Regions from separate parts of the Arthrobacter sp. FX8 genome, predicted to be linked through region 2. Evidence: riboswitches for the same ligand, from Rfam matches in the RefSeq annotation. Region 2 holds a riboswitch; the other holds the start of a gene.
What was found. A riboswitch is a leader RNA that binds a small molecule or an ion and turns the genes downstream of it on or off. The one in region 2 is predicted to bind glycine.

Region 1 (10,353 bases), 390 kb from region 2:
CCGCGGCCAGAGCAACGCCAGGAAGGCGGCCACCGCGGCGCCGTCGAGCCCCCATTGCTTGGGATCGCCCAGTCCGCTCCCGGCGAGCGCGCCCACGGCGGTGAAGAGGTTCCACAGCACGTAGACGCCGATCCCTGCAGTCCAGAATCCCCGCCGCTGCTCGGCCGGGTCCGTCTGGCCCGTGCTGGTGGCCGTTGATTCGTCGATGGTCAGCTGCGCGCCGACAAACTTACGCCAGCCGGTGGGCCGCAGCAGTGCGTTCAACTGCATGCCGTAGATGCCGTTGCGCATGCCCAACAGCGTTGCTGCGCTCATTGCGGCGATGCCCGAACCTCCACCTGCCACCACACCAATAAACGCGAACTGCGAACCACCGCTGAAGAGGAGCAGGCTCAGGGCCATGGTCTGCCACAGGTTGAGCCCGGAGGTCACTGCGAGCGCTCCGAAGGACACCCCGTAAAGGCCGGTGGCGATGCTGATGGAAATCCCCACCCTGACCGCCGGCGAGGCCAGGAGTTTCACACCCAGCCTCCAGGTTTGCGTGCCTTTTGGATGGGCTTCCGGAGGCTCCAGGCCCAGAGGATCAACGGTGCCTGGAGCGGCAACCGCACGGTGTGGATCTTCCGCCGGCGGGGCGTACCCTGCGGACCGTAAGCCTTCGCCAGTGCGTCAGCGTGTCCCGCCAGGAATGCGGTAAACATCGCTGTGAGGGCGGTGGCGGTCAGCTTCCGGGTGGGCGGGAGGAGGATTCCGACGGCGGCGGCCAGCTCCAGCAGTCCGCTCACGGCGATCCACTCATCCCGGGACAGGACGGCCAGGGGATGGTTGGGCACAGGATGGTTGGGCACCACAGTGTGGGCCGCACCGGGTTCCGGATCCGGTTCCGCGTCCCGGCGGCAGAGGTAGTCCGGAACGACGTCGCTGTAGAAGCCGGGATCCCTGAAGTGCTTGCCCGCACTGGCCAGCAGGAGGGCTCCCATGGCAGCCGCGGACAGGGTCTGAACGGCGGGGCCCTGAAGGGAAAAGTTCGGTACGGACAAGCCCCTGACTGCAGGACCGGACCAGGGAAGAGGCATGGAACCACTCAATCACAGCCACGGTGGCCGCCAGAAACCGGCCTGTGAGGCAAGGTCCCTCAATTCCAGGCGGGCGGAGAGCTTCCATACGGGGGCGGCGGGGACAGGTAGTCCACCGGCCGGCCCGCGTCCAGCAACGGTGGACCGACGTAGCGGAGCTGCCCGTAGGTGCTGTCCATGGAGTTGTGGCGGGGTCCGGGTAGCTCTGCCGGGCCGTCAGTGACCCCTGGTTCGGTGTCCCCTGCTTCGGTGCCCATTGGAAGGGAAAACAGTTCCTCGGCGGTGCGGGCAAGGGACAGGTGCGCACAGGCACCCATCCCAGCCGCCCGGCGTCGGTCCAGGAGGCGGACGGCCGCCGCAGCCACCCCGTATCCTGTGGCATGGTCCAGCGCCTGGACAGGCAGGGCACCCGGGCGCCACCCGCCGTCGTCATTGTCCTTCCCGTACACGTGCGCGATTCCGCAGGCGGCCTGGACAATGCTGTCAAAACCGCGCATACCGCTCCATGGCCCGGCGCTCCCCCAGCTGTTGAGGGTGACCACCACCAGCCCAGGGTGCGAGGCCAGCAGTTCCCGCGGGTTGAGCCCGAAACGGTCCAGGGCGCCGTGCCGGTAACCCGTGACCACGACGTCGGCGCGGGCCAGGAGCTGCTGGAGGCTGTGCTGGTTCTGCGGAAGCCCCAGATCGGCTTCCGCGCTGCGCTTGCCGAACGCGGTGTCCACGAACTGGTCTTCGATTTCCGGGAAGGCTGGCGGGTCGATCCGCAGGACGTCGGCTCCCAATGCTGCAAGCAGGCGGGTGGCCACCGGCCCTGCAATCACCCGGGTCAGGTCCAGGACCCGCAGCCCCTCCAGCGGCGGTTTGTGGCCGCCACCGATGCCCTCGCCGCCTGCCGTAGTAGCCGCCGCGGCAAAGTCCTGCAGTCCCAGACAGGCCGTGGTGCCGTCGGCATGCTCCACGGCAATCCAGGGTCCGGATCCCGCCGCCCGGCCCATGCCGGACGCAAGCCATTCGTCACGCGTCCTCACGGCCGCAGCGATCCCGCCGTGGCCCTGGATGGCGGCCTCAGCCTCAAGCGCCGCCATGGATCGAAGAGCCTGTTCCGCCCCTTCCGCGGAGGCGGCCCCCAGGGCGCGCAGCAGCCGCTGTTCGTGGTGCGGGTAGTTGGCGTGGAGCCGGATCCAGCCATCGCGGGTCTGCCGGAAGCCCGACAGGGGCGCGAAGCCCTGTGGCTTGCGTCCGGCAATCCGCAGGTGGCCGAAGGAATCGAAGGCAGCCGCGGTAAGCGCCGGCGTAGTGCTGAACCGGCCGGGCGTGCGCGCATACAGGTTCAGCGCTTCCGCCGCGGCTCCCACCGAGTACAGTGCCAGGCCTTCGACGTCGAGGGCGCCGGCCCACCAGCGTCGGGGCGAATACGGGAGCGGATTGACGTGGTGCGCGTCCACGTCCGCCCTACTTTCCCTGCGGAGAGGCTGCGTGGAGCTGGTCCAGGACGCGGGCCGGCACGTTGGTGGTGATCTCGTGGATGCCCAGCTCCTGGCAAAGTGCCACATCCTCCGGGGAGTCCACGGTCCACACCCGGAAGCGCCGCCCGGAGTCCAGCCATCGGCGGATTGTGGCCGGGCGCTCCCTGACGTAGTCGATGCCGGGGCCGGCCATTCCTACTTCCCGGTCGTCCAGGATCCGTTCACCCTCCAGCTGGGTGGCCTTCATGAGGTTGGCGACGGCGCTCCCCGTAATGAGGCCCAGGCCCAGCCCGCCGCGGATCTCATGGATGGTGAGGTCGTCCACCAGTTGGCAGATGTATTGCGGCGGGACGGACTGGAGCAGGTGGCGGACCGAGTCCGGGCTGAAGCTCATGAAGGTCACGGCCACGTTGTCCACGGTGGAGCTTTGCGGGTCCCAGCCCTCGCTGCGGAGCACCTCCAGCACGCGGTCCTCCAGTTTGAGCTGGTAGGGACTGGGATGCTTGAGCTCGATGGCGAGTTTCACCGGGCGGCCCGCCCCGCGGAGGATGTCCAGCAGCTCCGGGAGGGTCAGCAGCTGTTCCGAACGTGCTCCATACTCTTCGGGAATGCGGACCCCCTTCCAGGATGAGAAGTCCAGCTGGTGCAGCTCACGCAGGGTCCGTTCAGCCACCGGCCCGGTCCCGTCCGACGTCCGGTCCAGGTTGGCGTCATGGAGCAGGACCAGGTGCTGGTCCACGGTGAGGTGGACATCGCACTCCACCCCGTCGGCCCCGTCAGCCAATGCCTGCAGGTAGGCGGCCCGGGTGTGTTCGGCGTATGCGCCGCTGGAACCACGATGGGCAAAGACCAGCGGCCGCTGCGGCACTGACTCGTCAATTGTCATGGACACACGGTAGCCGACCGGCCCCCGCCTTCGGGGCTAGGCTTGGCACATGCAGGTGAACTCTGAGGCAACTACTGGGCCAACCACGCAGGATCCCCCGCCGAGGCCGCACAGCAGGTGCGCCCTGGCACTATGGCGGCAGGCGCCGTCGTAAGCCGCCAGCCCGGTGCCGGCGACGCCGAGAAAGCGGCAGCGCTGCGGAAGATGAAGCTGCTGGCGCTGAGCCTGCTGATCGCCATGGCCGTGATTTTTGTCTTTGCGTTCGCGCTGCAGAAGGACTACCCGTGGCTGCAGTATGTGCGCGCGGCGGCCGAGGGCGGAATGGTGGGCGCGCTGGCCGACTGGTTCGCCGTGACGGCCCTGTTCAAGTACCCCATGGGCATCAAGATTCCCCACACCGCCATCATTCCCCGCCGGAAGGACCAGATCGGGGCCTCGCTGGGCGAGTTCGTGGAGACCAATTTCCTCTCCGAGCAGGTGGTCCAGGAGAAGCTGGCCAGCGTCAACATCGCGCGCCGGGCCGGCGTTTGGCTGGCTGGCCCTGGTGGTGCCGAACGCGTGGCCAAGGAGGGAGCTGCCGTTATCCGCGGCGCCTTCAAGGTTTTGAATGACGACGACGTCCAGGCCGTCATCGAGGGCATGGTGCGCAAGCATCTGCTCACCCCGCCGTGGGGACCTCCCGTGGGCAGGCTGGCGGAGCGCATCTTCCATGACGGGCACCATCACACGCTGGTGGACCTGCTGGTGGACCGCGCGGCGGACTGGGTGGATGACAACCACGAAACCGTCACCCGCCTGGTGTCCGACCGCTCCCCCACGTGGGTTCCGCAGTTCGTGGACGGACTGGTGGGCGACAAGGTCTATATCGAGATCCTGAAGTTCGTCCGTGCCGTCCAGGCTGACCCCCGCCACCAGGTGCGGCAGTCAATCGACAAGTACCTCAACGACCTGGCACAGGACCTGCAGCATGACCCCGCGATGATTGCGCGCGCGGAAGACATCAAGGCGCAGGTCCTGGGCGACCCCGAAGTGCGCGAACTGGCCTCGCGGACCTGGGGAACGGTCAAGAACGCGCTGCTGGGCGCCGTGGATGATCCGGACAGCGAACTCACCATCAAGTTCAAGGCTGCGGTGCGCGATTTTGGGTCACGGCTCGTGGACGACCCCGAACTGGCCGGGAAGGTCAACGCATGGATCGGTGACGCCGCCGGGTACCTGGTCCGCACCTACCGTTCGGACATCGCAGGCGTTATTACGGACACCGTGGCGCGGTGGGATGCCGAGGAAACCTCGCAGAAGATCGAGCTCCAGGTGGGTAAGGACCTGCAGTTCATCCGCATCAACGGCACCGTGGTGGGGTCCCTGGCCGGGCTGGGGATTTTCACGGTGGCGCAGCTGGTCTTTGGGTAGTTTTCCGCTGCTGTAGGTCCCGGGTGGACTTGGCGCTGCGCATCTTCCTTTTCGCTCGGGATATTTGGGGTGCGAAAAGGAATGTGCGTGTCGATAAGGCGTACGACGGCGGCACGGAGGGCTGGAGTGACGCTGGAATTGTTGGAAAGAAGTCGGCCCGCCGTACGGCTGCAGGCTCCTACGCGAAGGACTCCAACCCGACGCCTGCATCCTGAAGTCCTGCCCTGATCCGGGCCGCCATTTCTACGGCGTCAGGGGTCCCGCCGTGAATGCACAGGGAGTCGGGCCGTACCGCAATTACGGATCCGTCCACGGCAACCACTTCGCCTTGCGTGGCCAGGCGGACGGCCCGTTCGACCACCGCATCGACGTCGTACAGGACGGCATCGTCCTCGGAGAGCGGCACCAGGCTGCCGTCGGCGAGGTAGGCACGGTCGGCGAAAGCCTCAACGAACACCGGGTGCCCGGCTTCCTTGGCCTGCTTCAGCAGCTCCGAGCCCGGGAAGCCCAGGAACGGAAGGCCTGGATCGTAGGCGTTGACCGCAGCCACTACGGCGGAGGCCTGCTCGGCGTCATGGATCGTGGTGTCGTACAGCGCTCCATGCGCCTTCACATAGTCCACGGAGGCGCCCACGGCATGCGCAACCCCGTCGAGCGCGCCCAGCTGGTACAGCACGTCCCCGAAGAGCTCGTCGAAGCTCATGCCAAGCATGCGGCGCCCGTAGCCGGCCAGGTCCCGGTAGCCCAGGTGCGCACCGACGGTGACATCAAGTTCGTACGCGGCCCTGCAGCTGTCGAGCATGGTGACGGGATCCCCCGCGTGGAGGCCACAGGCTACGTTGGCGCTGGTTGCCAGCTGGAGCATCGCCGGATCGCCTCCCGCGGTCCAGGAGCCGAATGATTGGCCTACGTCAGCGTTGAGATCCAATGATGTTGCCTTCCAGCGTCAGGTTGTCCGGCCCGGCAGCGGAAGTCAGCTCCCCGGGAATGGTGTCCGGCATCGGCCCGAACGCCTCCCGGGCATTCTTGGCCACCGCACGGCCCATCACGAGGTTACCGGCTCCGCCGACAACGGCCCCTATGCCGAACGGGAGGGCCCGCCCGAACAAGGCAGTCCCTTGGCGCTTGAGCAGGTTCTTGAGGAAGGCATGCTGGATCCTCTTCCGGACGCTGCCGAAACCCGGCACCACCATGGATTTGGACAGCGCGTTGCCCCAGGTGTTGGTGGCGCCGCCGGATGCCTGGCCGCTGAGCGTGCCCAGCAGGGCGGTGCCCTCCTCGCCGAGCATGATGGCCATGACCATGGTGCCGGCCTTTTCCGGGTTGGTCAGACGGATGCCGTGCAGTTCAGCCAGCGATGTTGCGTACAGGGCTGTGGCTTCCAGGAAGCCAACGGTGGCGGCTGCGGAAAGTCCCAGCGACGCCACGGTTCCAACGCCGGGGACGACGGCGGTGGCACCCACCAGGGCTCCCCCTCCGGCAACAGCCCGCAGGTAGTCGCGCTCTGCAATGTCCGCCAGCTGCGCGGCCGTCGCCCGCGGATGCCTCTTCTGGAGCCTGCGGATGTAGCCAACCACCAGGGGCCGCTGGATCTGCACTGCTTTCAGGAGCATGTTGTGGACGCCGGGCTTGGGCTTGCCCTCGGCGTCAAACATTGCGTTGTGGGCGGTTTCCTGTGCGATGCGTACTGCGGGGTTGCTGCGCCGGGCCATGGTCACCTTCATTCAAATCGACCTGCAGCGGCTAGGCTGCCGTGCCTTTCCATCCTATGTGGATAGACACTAAGCATGCTTAACTTCCGGGCCGTGGCTTCGTCCGGCGGGCTGCGGCGGCAGGATGCGGTACCTGCACCTCACCGCCGCCGCTGCAACCCGCCGTCGGACGTTACTTCCCGGCCTGCTGGACCTCGCGCCCCGCCGCCCCGGCGTCCTGGCCACCGCTGCGCGCGGCAGTGGCCTGGTCTGCCTGAAGCTCGGCACGGAAGACCTCGAAGCGGGCCAGGTGGGCGGGACGGCGCCGCAGGATGGCCCAAGCCACGCCCAGGATGACGAACCAGATGGGGGTTACCAGCAGTGCAACGAGAGTGTCGGGCTGGGTGGTCAGGGCCCAAAGGACGAAGGCGAAGAATGCGTACACCACCCACACGGCGGGAATGCCACCGGGCATCTTGAACTTCGACGCCGCATGCAGGTGCGGCCGGCGGCGCCGGAAGGAGATGTAGCTGGCGAGGATGATCGACCAGACGAAGACGAAGCAGACCGCAGACACGGTGGTCACCATTTCAAAGGCCATGCCAACATCCTGGCCGGCATACATGAGTACGACGCCGGACAGCAGCAGGACGCAGGACAGGAACAGCGCGTTGCTGGGCACCTTCCTCGTGGAGAGCCGGCTGAAGATACCGGGGGCGTCGCCTTCCTGGGCCAGGCCGAAGACCATGCGGGACGTGGAGTAGATGCCGGAGTTCGCGGAGGACATCGCCGAAGTCAGGACCACCAGGTTCACCACCGTGGCCGCGGCGCCGAGGCCGGCCAGGGAGAACATCCCGATAAAGGGGCTGTGGCCGGCGGCGAACTGGGTCCACGGGGTGACCGCCATCAGGATGACCAGCGCACCGACATAGAAGAGCAGCACGCGGACGGGGATGGCGTTGATGGCCTTGGGCAGCGTGCGCTCGGGGTTCTTGGCCTCGGCGGCGGTGGTTCCCACCAGTTCGATGCCTACGAAGGCGAAGACTGCGATCTGGAATCCGGCCACGAAGCCCATGAACTCATTGGGGAAGAACCCGCCATGGCTCCACAGGTTGGTGAAGCTTGCGGTGCCCGCGTCGCTCTGGAAACCGGTGAAGATCATGAAGAGTCCCACGATGATCAGGGCTGCGATGGCGACGATCTTGATGAGGGCGAACCAGAACTCGGTCTCGCCGAACGCCTTGACGGTGGCGAGGTTCAGCAGGAGCAGGATGCCCACCGTGGCCAGGCCCGGGATCCAAAGTGGCAGCGCCGGCCAAAGTTCCTTTGAGTACCCTGCGATGGCGATGACGTCGGCGATTCCGGTGATCACCCAGCAGAACCAGTACGTCCAGCCGGTGAAGAATCCGGCCCACGGCCCCAGGAGATCGGCGGCGAAATCACTGAAGGACTTGTAGTTCAGGTTGCTGAGCAGCAGTTCACCCATGGCCCGCATGACGAAGAAAAGCATGAAGCCGATGATCATGTATACGAAGATCACGGATGGGCCGGCCGCGGAGATGGTCTTGCCGGAACCCATGAACAGGCCTGTGCCGATCGCGCCGCCGATGGCGATGAGCTGGATATGCCGGTTGGTGAGCTGCCGCTCCAGGTGGGGAGGCTCGCTGCGGGCTGCCGTGGCAGCGCCCGGGGTGCGGGCTGGTTCGCCGTTGGACGTGGGGGGATGAATCGCCATGAGGAACTCCATCGATAAAGCGGCTTTTGGGTGCCGCAAAAGATTTGGTTCCTCCCCGCTCTGTAGTGGACCTGAGAGTTTCCGCAGCAAAAGCCGCTTGCACCGCCGGTGAGCCAGGGTCATGCCCGGCTGCTTTCCAGAGTTGCCTGTCCGCGGCGGTACGTGGGCCTGAGAGTTTCCTGGGGAGGGTTTGCTCCTACGGCGCCTGCTGGATGTACCCGGCAGGGCTCTCCCGCCGCAGGTCGAAGGCGTATTCAGTTGGAAGCCGCAGGCTTTTTGGGCCACGGCCGGTCATGCAATGGGACAGGCGCCGACTGGTGGGCTGCTCCGGATACGCTGAGCCAGCCACCGGCGGCGCCAATCCCGGGGTTCAGTGTGGTGTCCGTCACGATCGAATGTCAAACCCCTCCCGACACAAGCGGGGAAGAACGGCGTCACGTGCCCCTCGAGCCCCGCACGGAAGCCGCCCGATTTGCCACGGACGGGTCTATCCCGGTACCTTGTGAGCCGAATCACCCACATTTGAATAAGCCTTTCGAGCTGTGACGGGAGAGTCCTCCCGGCGAAACACCGGTCAGGCGCCGTAGGAGCAAATCCTCCCCAGGAATCTCTCAGGCCCCCGTACCGTCACGGCGAGGCGACTCTGGAAAGCAATCAGGCTTCTGCCTGGTTCACCGACGGTGCAAGCGGTCCCCTGCCAACAGCAGGCAACGCGGAATCTCTCAGGTCCAATACAGAGCGGGGAGGAACCCATCCCACGCCGTGCCACCTTCGGCCGGCCAGATCTGGAGTTCCTCATGACGATTCATTCGCATCCAACATCGTTTGTTGACCGCCATATCGGCGCGCGCCGCCAGGCCGACATCGACACCATGCTCAAGGCCATCGGCTACGACAGCCTGGATGGCCTGGTTGACGTGGCCGTCCCCGCGCCCATCCGCCAGGAAACTGCGCTCAAGCTGACCGACGCCCTCAGCGAGGTTGAAGTCCTCACGGAACTGCGGAAGCTTGCCGCCAAGAACAAGACGGCAGTCCAGATGATCGGCCAGGGCTACTACGACACCGTGACTCCGCCGGTGATCCGCCGCAACATCCTGGAATCCCCGGCCTGGTACACCGCCTACACGCCCTACCAGCCGGAGATTTCCCAGGGCCGGCTTGAGGCGCTGCTGAACTTCCAGACCATGGTGCAGGACCTGACGGCGCTCCCGGTAGCCAACGCTTCCTTGCTGGACGAGGCAACGGCGGTGGCCGAGGCCGTGCTGCTGATGCGCCGCGCCAACAAGTCCAAGGCAGCGAAGGACGGCAAGACGGTGCTCGACGCCGACTGCCTCCCCCAGACCATCGCCATCGTGCTGGGGCGGGCGGAGGCGCTCGGCTTCGAGGTGGAGGTCGCCGACCTGTCCAAGGGCCTGCCCGACGGCGACATCAACGGCGTCGTGCTGCAGCAGCCCGGGGTCTCCGGCCGCGTGTGGGACCAGTCCGCCGTGATCGCCGCTGCCAAGGACCGGGGCGCGCTGGTCACCGTGGCTGCGGACCTGCTGGCCCTGACACTGATCACACCTCCGGGCGAGCAGGGCGCGGACATTGCCGTCGGCTCCACCCAGCGTTTTGGCGTGCCGCTGTTCTTTGGGGGGCCGCACGCCGCCTACATGGCCGTCCAAAAGGGAATGGAACGTACCCTCCCGGGCAGGATCGTGGGCGTCTCCAAGGACAACGCCGGCACGCCTGCCTACCGGTTGGCCCTGCAGACCCGCGAGCAGCACATCCGCCGCGAGAAGGCCACGTCCAACATCTGCACCGCCCAGGCGCTGCTGGCCATCGTGTCCTCCTTCTACGCCGTTTACCACGGCCCCGACGGCCTGAAGGCAATCGCAGAGACCGTCCACGACAAGGCCAGGGTCCTGGCAACAGCACTCACGTCACTGGGCCGCGAACTGGTCACGGACTCCTTCTTCGACACCCTCACCGTCCGCGTTCCGGGCAAGGCCGCCAAGGTGATCACCGCCGCTGAAGCCCGCGGCATCAACCTGCGCTTCATCGATCCGGACACGGTGGGCGTCTCCGTTGATGAGACGACGACGGCGGC
Region 2 (10,353 bases):
ACGTGGCCACAACAATCGCTGCGTAGTTTTCAGTGCATGACGGCTACCCTGCTCATCCGGCTCCGCGACTGGCTGCTGGACACCTTCACCTACGAATCCGAGTCCAGTGCCGCCGGCGCCATGGCCGACGCCACCCGGTGGGGCTGGCTTCCGGCCTTGAGCGGAGTGTCCCTCGGTGCCGACCAGGCCCGGTCCGGGCATGCAGGAACAGCCGGCGGAAGCGGCAGAATGTCTGCTTAGCCACACTATTGCGACGGTAGCGCGATAATGCCCTAAACTGCTGCACTGAGGTGCCTGAAATGGCGCTGCGCAGCAACGAAAGTGAACACGCTATGGCTACCGATTACGATGCTCCACGCAAGCAGGAAGAAGAGTCGCCGGCCGACTCTCTCGAGGCCCTCCAGGCGTCACGGGGCGGCAACGCGCAGACCGCGGTTATCGATGTCGACGAGAACGACACCGCTGAAGGCATCGACCTGCCCGGCGCCGATCTGTCCAATGAGGAACTGACCGTCATTGTGGTTCCCGAGCAGTCCGATGAGTTCACCTGCTCGTCGTGCTTCCTGGTCCGGCACCGCTCCCAGGTTGCCCGTGAAAAGGACGGCCTGAAGTACTGCCGCGACTGCGAAGGCTGAGTGTCTTCCTGATTTTTGCCGGCGCCGGCCACCTCCCCGAGGTGGCCGGCGCTGCTTTGTCCCCGGACGCCGTCGTTATCAAAATGCCCCCTCGTTTCCCGGTCCGGACACTCCTACGCTGGAAGCATCCAATGGTCTTTAGTCGTGGATGGCACTGCTATGAAGAAGTTCCTCACCTGGCTCGCGGCAATCCTGTTGGCTTCCGGGCTGGGAATCGTGGTCCAGGCGCCCGCCTCGGCGGCGCCCTACTGCGGCCTCACATGGGGCTCCCTTGCGAAGACCGGGCAGGATACGGGGACCGCATCGGTCACCAATGTCCGGACCGGGCAGCACTACTGCTTCGACCGGCTGGTGGTGGACCTCAACGGGCCCGCCGTGTCCTACACGGTGCAGTATGTGCCGCGGATTGAGCAGGAAGGCTCCGGGGCCGTCATCCCGGTACGGGGCGGCGCGCGCCTGCATATCAGCATCAAGGCGCCGTCCTACGACCAGAACGGCAACCCCACCTACAACCCGGCGGACAAGGCTGAACTCAGCAACGTGGCCGGCTACCAGACGTTCCGCCAGGTGGTTTCGGCCGGAAGCTTCGAGGGGTACACAAGCCTCGGTCTGGGCGTCCGGGCCCGCCTGCCGTTCCGGGTCTTCACCCTGGCCGGTCCCGGCCCGGGCTCGCGCCTGGTGATCGACGTGGCGCACTACTGGTGAAAACGAAAAAGGTGCCGTGCCCCTGATGGGGGCACGGCACCTTTTCGTTCAGGCAGCGTTGTGGCGGCCTCCAGCGATCTATTCCGGCACTACCAGCGCGGGGGTGTCCCGCTTGAGGGTTTCGCCGCGGAAGAAGCCGGGGTGCGTGCGGGACATGACCAGCATGACGACGGCGCCCAGGGCCAGGATGCCGATGCCCAGGATGAACACCAGGCCCACGCCGAAGACCTCGGAACCACTGCCGAACTCCGGCGCCAGGCTGTCCACGGCGGTCTGGACGAACACCACGAACAGGCCCACGCCGCCCACCACCGGGCATACCAGCCGCAGCAGGAAGTGGCGGGTGCTGTTGAACAGGCTGTGGCGGAAGTACCAGGTGCAGGCCAGCGCGGTGAGGCCGTAGTAGAAGCAGATCATCAGACCCAGGGCCAGGATGGTGTCATTCAGGACGTTTTCGCTGACCACGTGCATCACCGCGTAGAACCCGGCGGACAGGATGCCGGCGGCGATGGTGGCGTAGCCCGGCGTCGCGAACTTCCTGCTGATCCGGCTGAACGGTTCAGGCAGGGCGCCGTAGTGCGCCATGGCCAGCAGGCTTCGGGACGGCGACATGAACGTGGACTGGAGGGAGGCCGCGGAACTGGACAGCACGGCGAGGGACATCAGGATGGCGAAGGGGCCCATGATGGGGGAGGCCAGGGCCGTGAAGATGTTCTCTTGGTTGTCGGCGTTGTTCAGGCCGTTGCCGGTGTCCCCGACGCCGGCGAACATCATGGTGGCGATGCTGACCAGGAGGTAGATGGCCAGGACGATGACGGCGGTCAGGGTGCCGGCCAGTCCGGCCGTCTTCTGGCCGTTCGCTGTTTCCTCGTTGACCGTTAGGCACACATCCCAGCCCCAGTACACGAAGATCGACAGCGAGATGCCGGCGGCAATCTGGCCGAACGTCTCGATCTTCGTGACGTCGAACCAGTCCCAGCTGAACGGGATGGCCGTTTCGGACGTGGACCAGTTGGCGAAGGCCATGGCGACGAACAGGCCCAGGACCAGAAGCTGGAAGCCCACCAGGCCGTACTGCACCACCTTGGTGGTGTGCAGCCCGCGGTAGCTGACCCAAACAGCCAGCGCCACGAACACGAAGCAGGTCAGGACGTTCAACGCTTTGTTGCCGGCCAGGTCTGCCAGTTCCGGTGAGCCGGTGAGCTGGGACAGGAAGAGGTAGAAGAAGTCGACGGCGACGCCGGCCAGGTTGGACAGCACGATGATGTTGGCGGCCAGCAGGCCCCAGCCGCCCATCCAGCCGACCCAGGGGCCGAAGGCCTTGGTCACCCAGGTGAAGGTTGTGCCGCTGTCCGGGGAGTCGGCATTGAGCTCCCGGTAGGCGAGCGAGACCAGGATCATGGGGATGAACCCGATCAGGAAGATGACTGGCAACTGGAGTCCGGCTTCATTGACGGTGGGTCCGAGTGCGCTGGTGAGGGTGTAGGCGGGGGCGATGGTTGAAATGCCCAGGACGACGACGGCGAGGAGCCCGAGCTGCCCGCCCTTGAGGCCTTTGGCGCTGACGCCGTCCGCGGACGGGGCGTGGGCGTGCGGACCGGGTTTGGCCGTACTGGTGCGGATTGTCTCTGTCATGGCACCACTTTCTGGAAGGCTGTGAGACGGAGGTCACTATATGAATGGCGTTCATTTAGTATGGGGGTGCCGGACCTGTGATGCAAGACGCAATATGAATCACATTCGTTTATGACTTCCTTTCCAAATTAGTAAGCTCACTGAGAAATTGCCGAAAGCCCTGCCGCCGCTAGGTGCTCGGCTGGTAGCGTCGGCCGTATTGGACCACTTGAGGAGGACGCATGAAAGCTTCACCGACACTGACCAACAATCTGCAGGCTGTCCTGGCCGACCTGATCGAACTGCACGTCCAGGGCAAGCAGGCGCACTGGAACATCGTGGGCACCAACTTCCGCGACCTGCACCTGCAGCTTGATGAGATCGTCGACGCTGCCCGCCAGTTCGCCGACGACACAGCCGAACGAATGCGCGCCCTGCATGCACTCCCGGACGGCCGCAGCTCCACCGTTGCCGAAACCACCAGCCTGGCCCAGTTCCCTGAGGGGCTGATCAGCACTACGGATGCCATCGAGCGGATCGTTGCCGCCATGGAAGCCGCCGTGGGCACCATGCGCAAAGTCCATGACGAGGTGGACGAGGAGGATCCCACCTCCGCGGACCTCCTGCACGAGTTCATTGCCCGGCTGGAGCAGTTTGCCTGGATGGTGCAGGCTGAAAACATGAAGCCGACCGCCAAGGTCACAGCCGCCGACTCCAAGTAGCCGGCAGCCACCCGCCTGGACCCTTTGGGCGCCTGGTATCGGAATTGATCCGGTACCAGGCGCCCTTTTTGTTTCGCTTGGTCAGGCCGCTTTCGGCACCTTCCGCAGCACGACGGCGGCGAGGACTGCCGCCGTCGCCATCAGTACCAGCCCAATTGCCGCAGTGATGTGCACGCCGGAATCAAACGCTGACGCCGCAGCGTCCCGGACGGTGTCCGATAGGGAAGCGGGCAGCAGGTTTGCTGCTTCCACTGCGCCGGCAAGTGTTTCCCTCGCGCTGTGCAGGGAGGAGCCGGGCAGCATGCCGTCAAGGCCTGCGGGCAGCCGCAGGTTCTGCTGGTAGGACGCCGTCAGGATGGAGCCCAGTACCGCCGTGCCCAGCAGCGACCCCACCTCGTAGCCGGTCTCGGAGATTGCCGCGGCAGCGCCTGACTTCTCCGGCGGCGCGGACCCGAGGATGAGGTCGTTGGAGATGGTTTCGGCCGTACCCACGCCCAGTGCAAGGACCAGCAGGGCTGCCAGCAGCAGCGAGGGGCCGCCGTCGTGATTCCCGAATGCCACCATGGTGTAGCCGGTGGCACTGAACGCCAACCCCGCAGCCACCACGTATCCCGGGCGGACCTTGCGGACCAGCGGCACCACCACCAGGCCGGCCACCACCGTGGCGGCCAGTGCCGGGATCATGGCAACGCCGGCTGCGGACGGCGTCATTCCCTCGAGGAGTTGGAGGTGCTGGGCGAGGAACAGGATGAAGCCGTTGAAGGAGAACAAGGCAAGGATGTTGGCGCTGATGGCCATGCTGAACACCCTGTTCCGGAACAGGGACATGTCCAGCAGGGGTGCGCCAGCCGCTGCTGCCGCTGCACGAACACCGCCCCCATGGCCAGGCCGAAAGCGATGGCGCCCAGACCTGCCGCCCCTGGACCTTCGGTGGCAACTGCCTTGATCCCGTAGACAACGGGCACCATGACCAGCATGGAGAGCAGGATGCTGGGGATGTCCACCTTGCCGGGTGCCGGATCCTTCGATTCCGGGATGAGGGCCGGTCCAAACGCCAGCAGGGGGAGCATGAGGGGGACCGCCACCAGGAAGACGGCACCCCACCAGAAGTGCTCCACCAGCCAGCCGCCGAAGATCGGACCCAGGGCCGCGCCGCCGGAGAATCCGGCGGCCCAGATGGCGACGGCCAGCCTGCGGCGATTGGGCTCGGGGAAAATGTTGCGGATCAGCGACAAGGTGGACGGCATCAGCATGGCGCCGAAGAATCCCAGGGCGGCGCGGCCGGCGATGAGCCATTCCGGCGCGGGCGCAAAAGCCGTCGCAACGGACAGCGCGGCAAAGCCGATGCTGCCAAGGATGAGCAGCCTCCGCCGCCCAATCCGGTCGCCGAGGCTTCCCATTGATACCAGCAGCCCGGCCAGCACCAGGGGGTAGGCGTCAACGATCCACAGCAGCTGCACGCCCGTGGGTTCCAGGGCCCGGGCGATGGCCGGCAGCGCGAACGTCAGTGCGGTGTTGTCCACCGCCACCAGCAGCACGGGAAACATCAGGAGCCCCAGCGCCAGCCAGTCGCGCCACGGAGGACGCACGGAAGTGCTGCTTGCCTGCCCGGTTGCCGAACTCTCGATGGAAGTGGTCATGAGATAACTATACCGTCCGGACGGTATAGTTTAAAAATGCGATGGTTTTCCTCATTCCTGCACGGGGGAGGGCATGATGGAGGGCATGCCCCGAAAGCCTGTTGCCCGTGACGCGGTCCTTGACGCCTTCGAGTCCCTGCTGATTGAAGTGGGTGAGCGGGCGGCCACCCTCGATGCCGTGGCTCGCAAGGCCGGCGTATCCAAAGGCGGCCTCCTCTACCACTTTCCCAACAAGGAAGCCCTGATTGCCGTGTTGCTTGACCGCCTGGAGGGCCTGGCGAGCGAGGATGCCGATGCCATGGCGTCGGCAGCTGAAGGCGCCGCGGCCTACTTCATCCGTTCCTCGGTCTGGGCGGATACCCCTTTGGACCGTGCCATCGTGGCCGCCACCCGGCTTGCAGAGGTGGCCCACGAGGAGACGCGGCGCCGCTTCGCGGCCATCCAGCAGCGCTGGCTGGACGAAATTGCTGCGGATGTGGGACCTGGGCTGGCCAAGGCAGTCCTCTATATGGGGGACGGCCTGTACTTCAACGCCATGCTGTCCGTGGCCCCTGCGCCGGCTGGGGGAGCGGCCGCTGACGTGGAGGAACTCCTGGCCGCGCTGGAACGGCTCCGCAGGTAGCTCCGTCATTTGCCGGGAGGGGTTGCCGCGTAGGACAATAGAAAGTTGTGAGGGCTGTCACCGGCCTTCATGATCCAACAAATGAATAGCCTTTGATCTGCGGCGGGAGAGTTCTGCCGGAAGTACAGGCAGGCGCCGTAGGAGCAAATCCTCCCCAGGAATCTCGCAGGCCCCCGTACCGCCGCGGCGAGGCACCTCTGGAAAGCAGCAGGCAGTCTTATTCTCTTTTGGAGAGGTAGGGACTGTTGTGCTCACCGACGGTGCAAGCGGGTCCTGCCCAGGCAGGGAACGCGGAAACTCTCAGGTCCAATACAGAGCGGGGAGGAACCCGAATAGCTGTGGCGTACCCTTCGCCGCCTGAGTAAATGGAGTTCCTTCGTGTCGGTTACCCCAGCCTCCACCACTTTCGTAGACCGCCATATCGGCGCGCGCCGCCAGGCCGACGTCGACACCATGCTCAAAGCCGTAGGCTACGACTCGGTCGATTCCCTTGTGGACACCGCGGTTCCCAAGGTCATCCGCCAGGACACCGCCCTTCGCCTGCAGGACGCCCTCAGTGAGGTTGAAGTCCTCACGGAACTGCGGAAGCTTGCCGCCAAGAACAAGACGGCGGTGCAGCTGATCGGCCAGGGCTACTACGACACCGTGACTCCACCGGTGATCCGCCGCAACATCCTGGAATCCCCGGCCTGGTACACCGCCTACACGCCCTACCAGCCGGAGATTTCCCAGGGCCGGCTTGAGGCGCTGCTGAACTTCCAGACCATGGTGCAGGACCTTGTGGGCCTGCCCATCGCCAACGCTTCGCTGCTGGATGAAGCAACGGCCGTGGCCGAGGCCGTGCTGCTGATGCGCCGCGCCAACAAGACCAAGCCCGCGGCAGACGGCAAGACCGTCCTGGACATCGACGTGCTGCCGCAGACCATCGCCATCGTGCTGGGGCGTGCGGAGGCGCTCGGCTTCGAGGTGGAGGTCGCCGACCTGTCCAAGGGCCTGCCCGAGGGCGACATCAACGGGATCGTGCTGCAGCAGCCCGGCGCTTCCGGCCGCGTGTGGGACCAGTCCGCGGTGATCTCTGCAGCGAAGGACCGGGGCGCGCTGGTCACCGTGGCTGCGGACCTGCTGGCCCTGACACTGATCACACCTCCGGGCGAGCAGGGCGCGGACATTGCCGTCGGCTCAGCCCAGCGTTTTGGCGTGCCGCTGTTCTTCGGCGGCCCCCATGCCGCCTACATGGCTGTCCGCAAAGGCCTGGAGCGTTCCTTGCCTGGCCGCCTGGTTGGGGTGTCAAAGGACGACGCCGGCACGCCTGCCTACCGGTTGGCCCTGCAGACCCGCGAGCAGCACATCCGCCGCGAGAAGGCCACGTCCAACATCTGCACCGCCCAGGCGCTGCTGGCCATCGTTGCGTCCATGTACGCCGTTTACCACGGCCCCGACGGACTGAAGGCGATTGCCCAAACGGCGCACCGCCACGCCCGTAGCCTGGCGGCCTCGCTTGCGGCCGCCGGCGTCGAGGTGCTGCACACGAGCTTCTTCGACACCCTTACGGTCCGGGTCCCCGGACGGGCTGCTGGCATCATCGCCGACGCCGAGGCGCGGGGCATCAACCTGCGCAGCGTCGACGCCGACACCGTAGGCATCGCCCTCGATGAAACCACGACGGCGGCCATCGTCGCCCAGGTTGCCGACGTCTTTGGCGCCACGGTTGCCGAGGTCCAGGGCGAGGGCCAGGGCTTTGGGCTGGAGGCCGCCGGCGAGCGTTCCTCCGACTACCTGCAGCACCCGGTCTTCAACACGCACCGGTCTGAAACCCAGCTGCTGCGTTACATCCGCAAGCTCTCGGACCGCGACCTGGCGCTGGACCGCACCATGATCCCGCTGGGTTCATGCACGATGAAGCTGAACGCCACGGCCGAGATGGAAGCCATTTCCTGGCCGGAGTTCGCCTCGATCCACCCGTTCGCCCCGGACTCCCAGACCGAAGGCTGGCGCGAACTCATCGCCGGCCTGGAAGCGGACCTGACCACGATCACCGGGTATGACCAGGTGTCCATCCAGCCCAACGCGGGCTCGCAGGGCGAACTCGCCGGGTTGCTCGCGATCCGCGGCTACCACCATTCCCGGGGCGAGCAGCAGCGCAACGTGTGCCTGATCCCGGCCTCGGCGCACGGCACCAACGCCGCCTCCGCCGTGCTCGCGGGCATGAAGGTGGTCGTCGTGGCCACGGCTGCCGACGGCACCATCGACCACGACGACCTGACGGCCAAGATCGAGGCCAACAAGGACGTCCTGTCCTGCATCATGATCACCTACCCCTCCACCCACGGTGTCTACGATGGGGATGTCCGCGAAGTCTGTGACGCTGTGCACGCCGCGGGCGGCCAGGTCTACATCGACGGCGCCAACCTCAACGCCCTGGTAGGGCTGGCCCAGCCGGGCCAGTTCGGCGGGGACGTGTCCCACCTGAACCTGCACAAGACCTTCTGCATCCCGCACGGCGGCGGGGGACCCGGCGTCGGGCCCGTTGCCGCCAAGGCGCACCTGGCACCGTTCATGCCGGGCGACGCGAACAAGGCGGCGCACGAAGCCGGGCACGGTGTGGCGATCTCGGCGTCCCGGTTCGGTTCGGCCGGCGTGCTGCCGATTTCCTGGGCCTACGTGAAGCTGATGGGCGGTGAGGGCCTGACCGAGGCCACCAAGTCCGCGCTGCTGGCGGCCAACTACGTCGCGTCCCGCCTGAACGAATACTTCCCGGTCCTCTACACCGGTGAAGGCGGGCTGGTGGCGCACGAGTGCATCCTGGACCTGCGCGAACTCACGGCGAAGACGGGAGTCACGGCCGAGGACGTGGCCAAGCGGCTGATCGACTTCGGTTTCCACGCCCCCACCCTGTCCTTCCCGGTGGCGGGCACGCTGATGGTGGAGCCCACCGAGTCCGAGGACCTGGCGGAGATCGACCGCTTCATCGAGGCCATGATCAGCATCCGCAAGGAAATCGACCAGGTGGCCAATGGCGACTTTGCCGTGGCGGACTCACCGCTGCGCCGCGCACCGCACACGGCGGCCGCCGTCGTCAGCTCTGACTGGGACCGCGCCTACCCCCGCGAGCAGGCGGCCTTCCCTGCCCACCACAAGCAGGACAAGTACTTCCCGCCCGTGGGCAGGATCGACGGCGCCGCAGGTGACCGGAACCTGATCTGCTCCTGCCCGCCGCTGGAAGACTTCGAAAACTAAGGACCGGCGCCATGACCGAGAAATACACCGCGCTTTACGACGAGCACAAGAAGCTTGGAGCTTCCTTCACGGACTTCGGCGGGTGGCAGATGCCGCTGAAGTACAGCTCGGAGCTTGCTGAACACCACGCCGTCCGCAAGGCTGCCGGCCTGTTCGACCTTTCCCACATGGGCGAGGTCTGGGTGACCGGCCCGGATGCCGCAGCCTTCCTGGACTACGCCCTGGTGGGAAAGATCTCCGCCATGGCCGTGGGCAAGGCCAAGTACTCGCTGATCTGCAACGAGGACGGCGGTATCATCGACGACCTCATCACGTACCGCCGCCCCTCCGCACAGGATGGTACCGACGTCTTCCTGGTGGTGCCCAACGCGGGCAACGCCGCCGTGGTCGCCGCAGCCCTGCAGGAACGGGCCGCCGGGTTCGATGTTGTAGTGGAGGATGCCTCAGCCCGCACGTCGCTGATCGCCGTCCAGGGCCCCAAGGCCCAGGAACTCCTGCTGCGCCTGGTCCCGGCCGCGCAGCACGCACTGGTCACCGAGCTCAAGTACTACGCCGCCGTCAGCGTGCCGCTCCTGGTAGGCGGCGCCGGAAAGGAACTCCTGCTTGCGCGCACCGGGTACACGGGTGAGGACGGGTTCGAAATCTTCGTGGGCAACGACGATGCCCCCGCGCTGTGGCAGTCACTGATCGCCGTCGCCGACGACAGGGAACTGACCCCGGCAGGCCTCGCCTCCCGTGACTCCCTGCGCCTCGAAGCGGGAATGCCCCTGTACGGCAACGAACTGTCCCTGCAGGGCGACCCGTTCGCCGCCGGCCTCGGCCCCGTCGTCGCGCTCTCCAAGGAAGGCGACTTCGTCGGCAAAGCCGCCCTGGCCGCCAAAAGGAAGCCGGAGCCGGCAGCACCTCCGGCCGCCGCCTCGTGGGGCTCAAAGGCCAGGGCCGCCGCGCCGGACGCGCGCACTATCCCGTCCTCAAGGACGGCGCCACGGTTGGCGAAGTCACCTCCGGCCAGCCGTCGCCCACCCTTGGCTACCCCATCGCCATGGCCTACGTCGACGTCGAATACTCGGCACCCGGCACCGCCCTCGACGTGGACCTCCGTGGCAAGGCGGAGCCATTCGAAGTCGTCGACCTCCCGTTCTACAAACGCCAAAAGTAAGCCCTGTACCGCACCGTGG

Region 1: it holds a riboswitch for glycine, as region 2 does, so the genes downstream of both, cycA (D-serine/D-alanine/glycine transporter) here and gcvP (aminomethyl-transferring glycine dehydrogenase) in region 2, are expected to answer to the same signal.

The regions. Positions count from the first base shown of each region.
Region 1 is NZ_CP113505.1:4,289,853-4,300,205, reverse strand. Features, by position in the region: partial or broken gene OUO20_RS20195 (AzlC family ABC transporter permease) at 1-522, opposite strand, end outside; gene OUO20_RS20190 (DoxX family protein) at 519-1,076, opposite strand; gene OUO20_RS20185 (CoA transferase) at 1,136-2,521, opposite strand; gene OUO20_RS20180 (glycerophosphodiester phosphodiesterase) at 2,529-3,428, opposite strand; gene OUO20_RS20175 (DUF445 domain-containing protein) at 3,561-4,838, shown strand; gene OUO20_RS20170 (LamB/YcsF family protein) at 5,017-5,766, opposite strand; gene OUO20_RS20165 (hypothetical protein) at 5,750-6,550, opposite strand; gene cycA (D-serine/D-alanine/glycine transporter) at 6,723-8,264, opposite strand; glycine riboswitch at 8,315-8,410, opposite strand; glycine riboswitch at 8,411-8,509, opposite strand; glycine riboswitch at 8,801-8,901, shown strand; gene gcvP (aminomethyl-transferring glycine dehydrogenase) at 9,062-10,353, shown strand, end outside.
Region 2 is NZ_CP113505.1:136,804-147,156, forward strand. Features, by position in the region: gene OUO20_RS00580 (hypothetical protein) at 37-240, shown strand; gene OUO20_RS00585 (DUF4193 domain-containing protein) at 333-635, shown strand; gene OUO20_RS00590 (AMIN-like domain-containing (lipo)protein) at 795-1,340, shown strand; gene OUO20_RS00595 (APC family permease) at 1,419-2,975, opposite strand; gene OUO20_RS00600 (Dps family protein) at 3,197-3,676, shown strand; partial or broken gene OUO20_RS00605 (MFS transporter) at 3,758-5,316, opposite strand; gene OUO20_RS00610 (TetR/AcrR family transcriptional regulator) at 5,402-5,938, shown strand; glycine riboswitch at 6,032-6,129, shown strand; glycine riboswitch at 6,156-6,263, shown strand; gene gcvP (aminomethyl-transferring glycine dehydrogenase) at 6,317-9,175, shown strand; partial or broken gene gcvT (glycine cleavage system aminomethyltransferase GcvT) at 9,187-10,334, shown strand.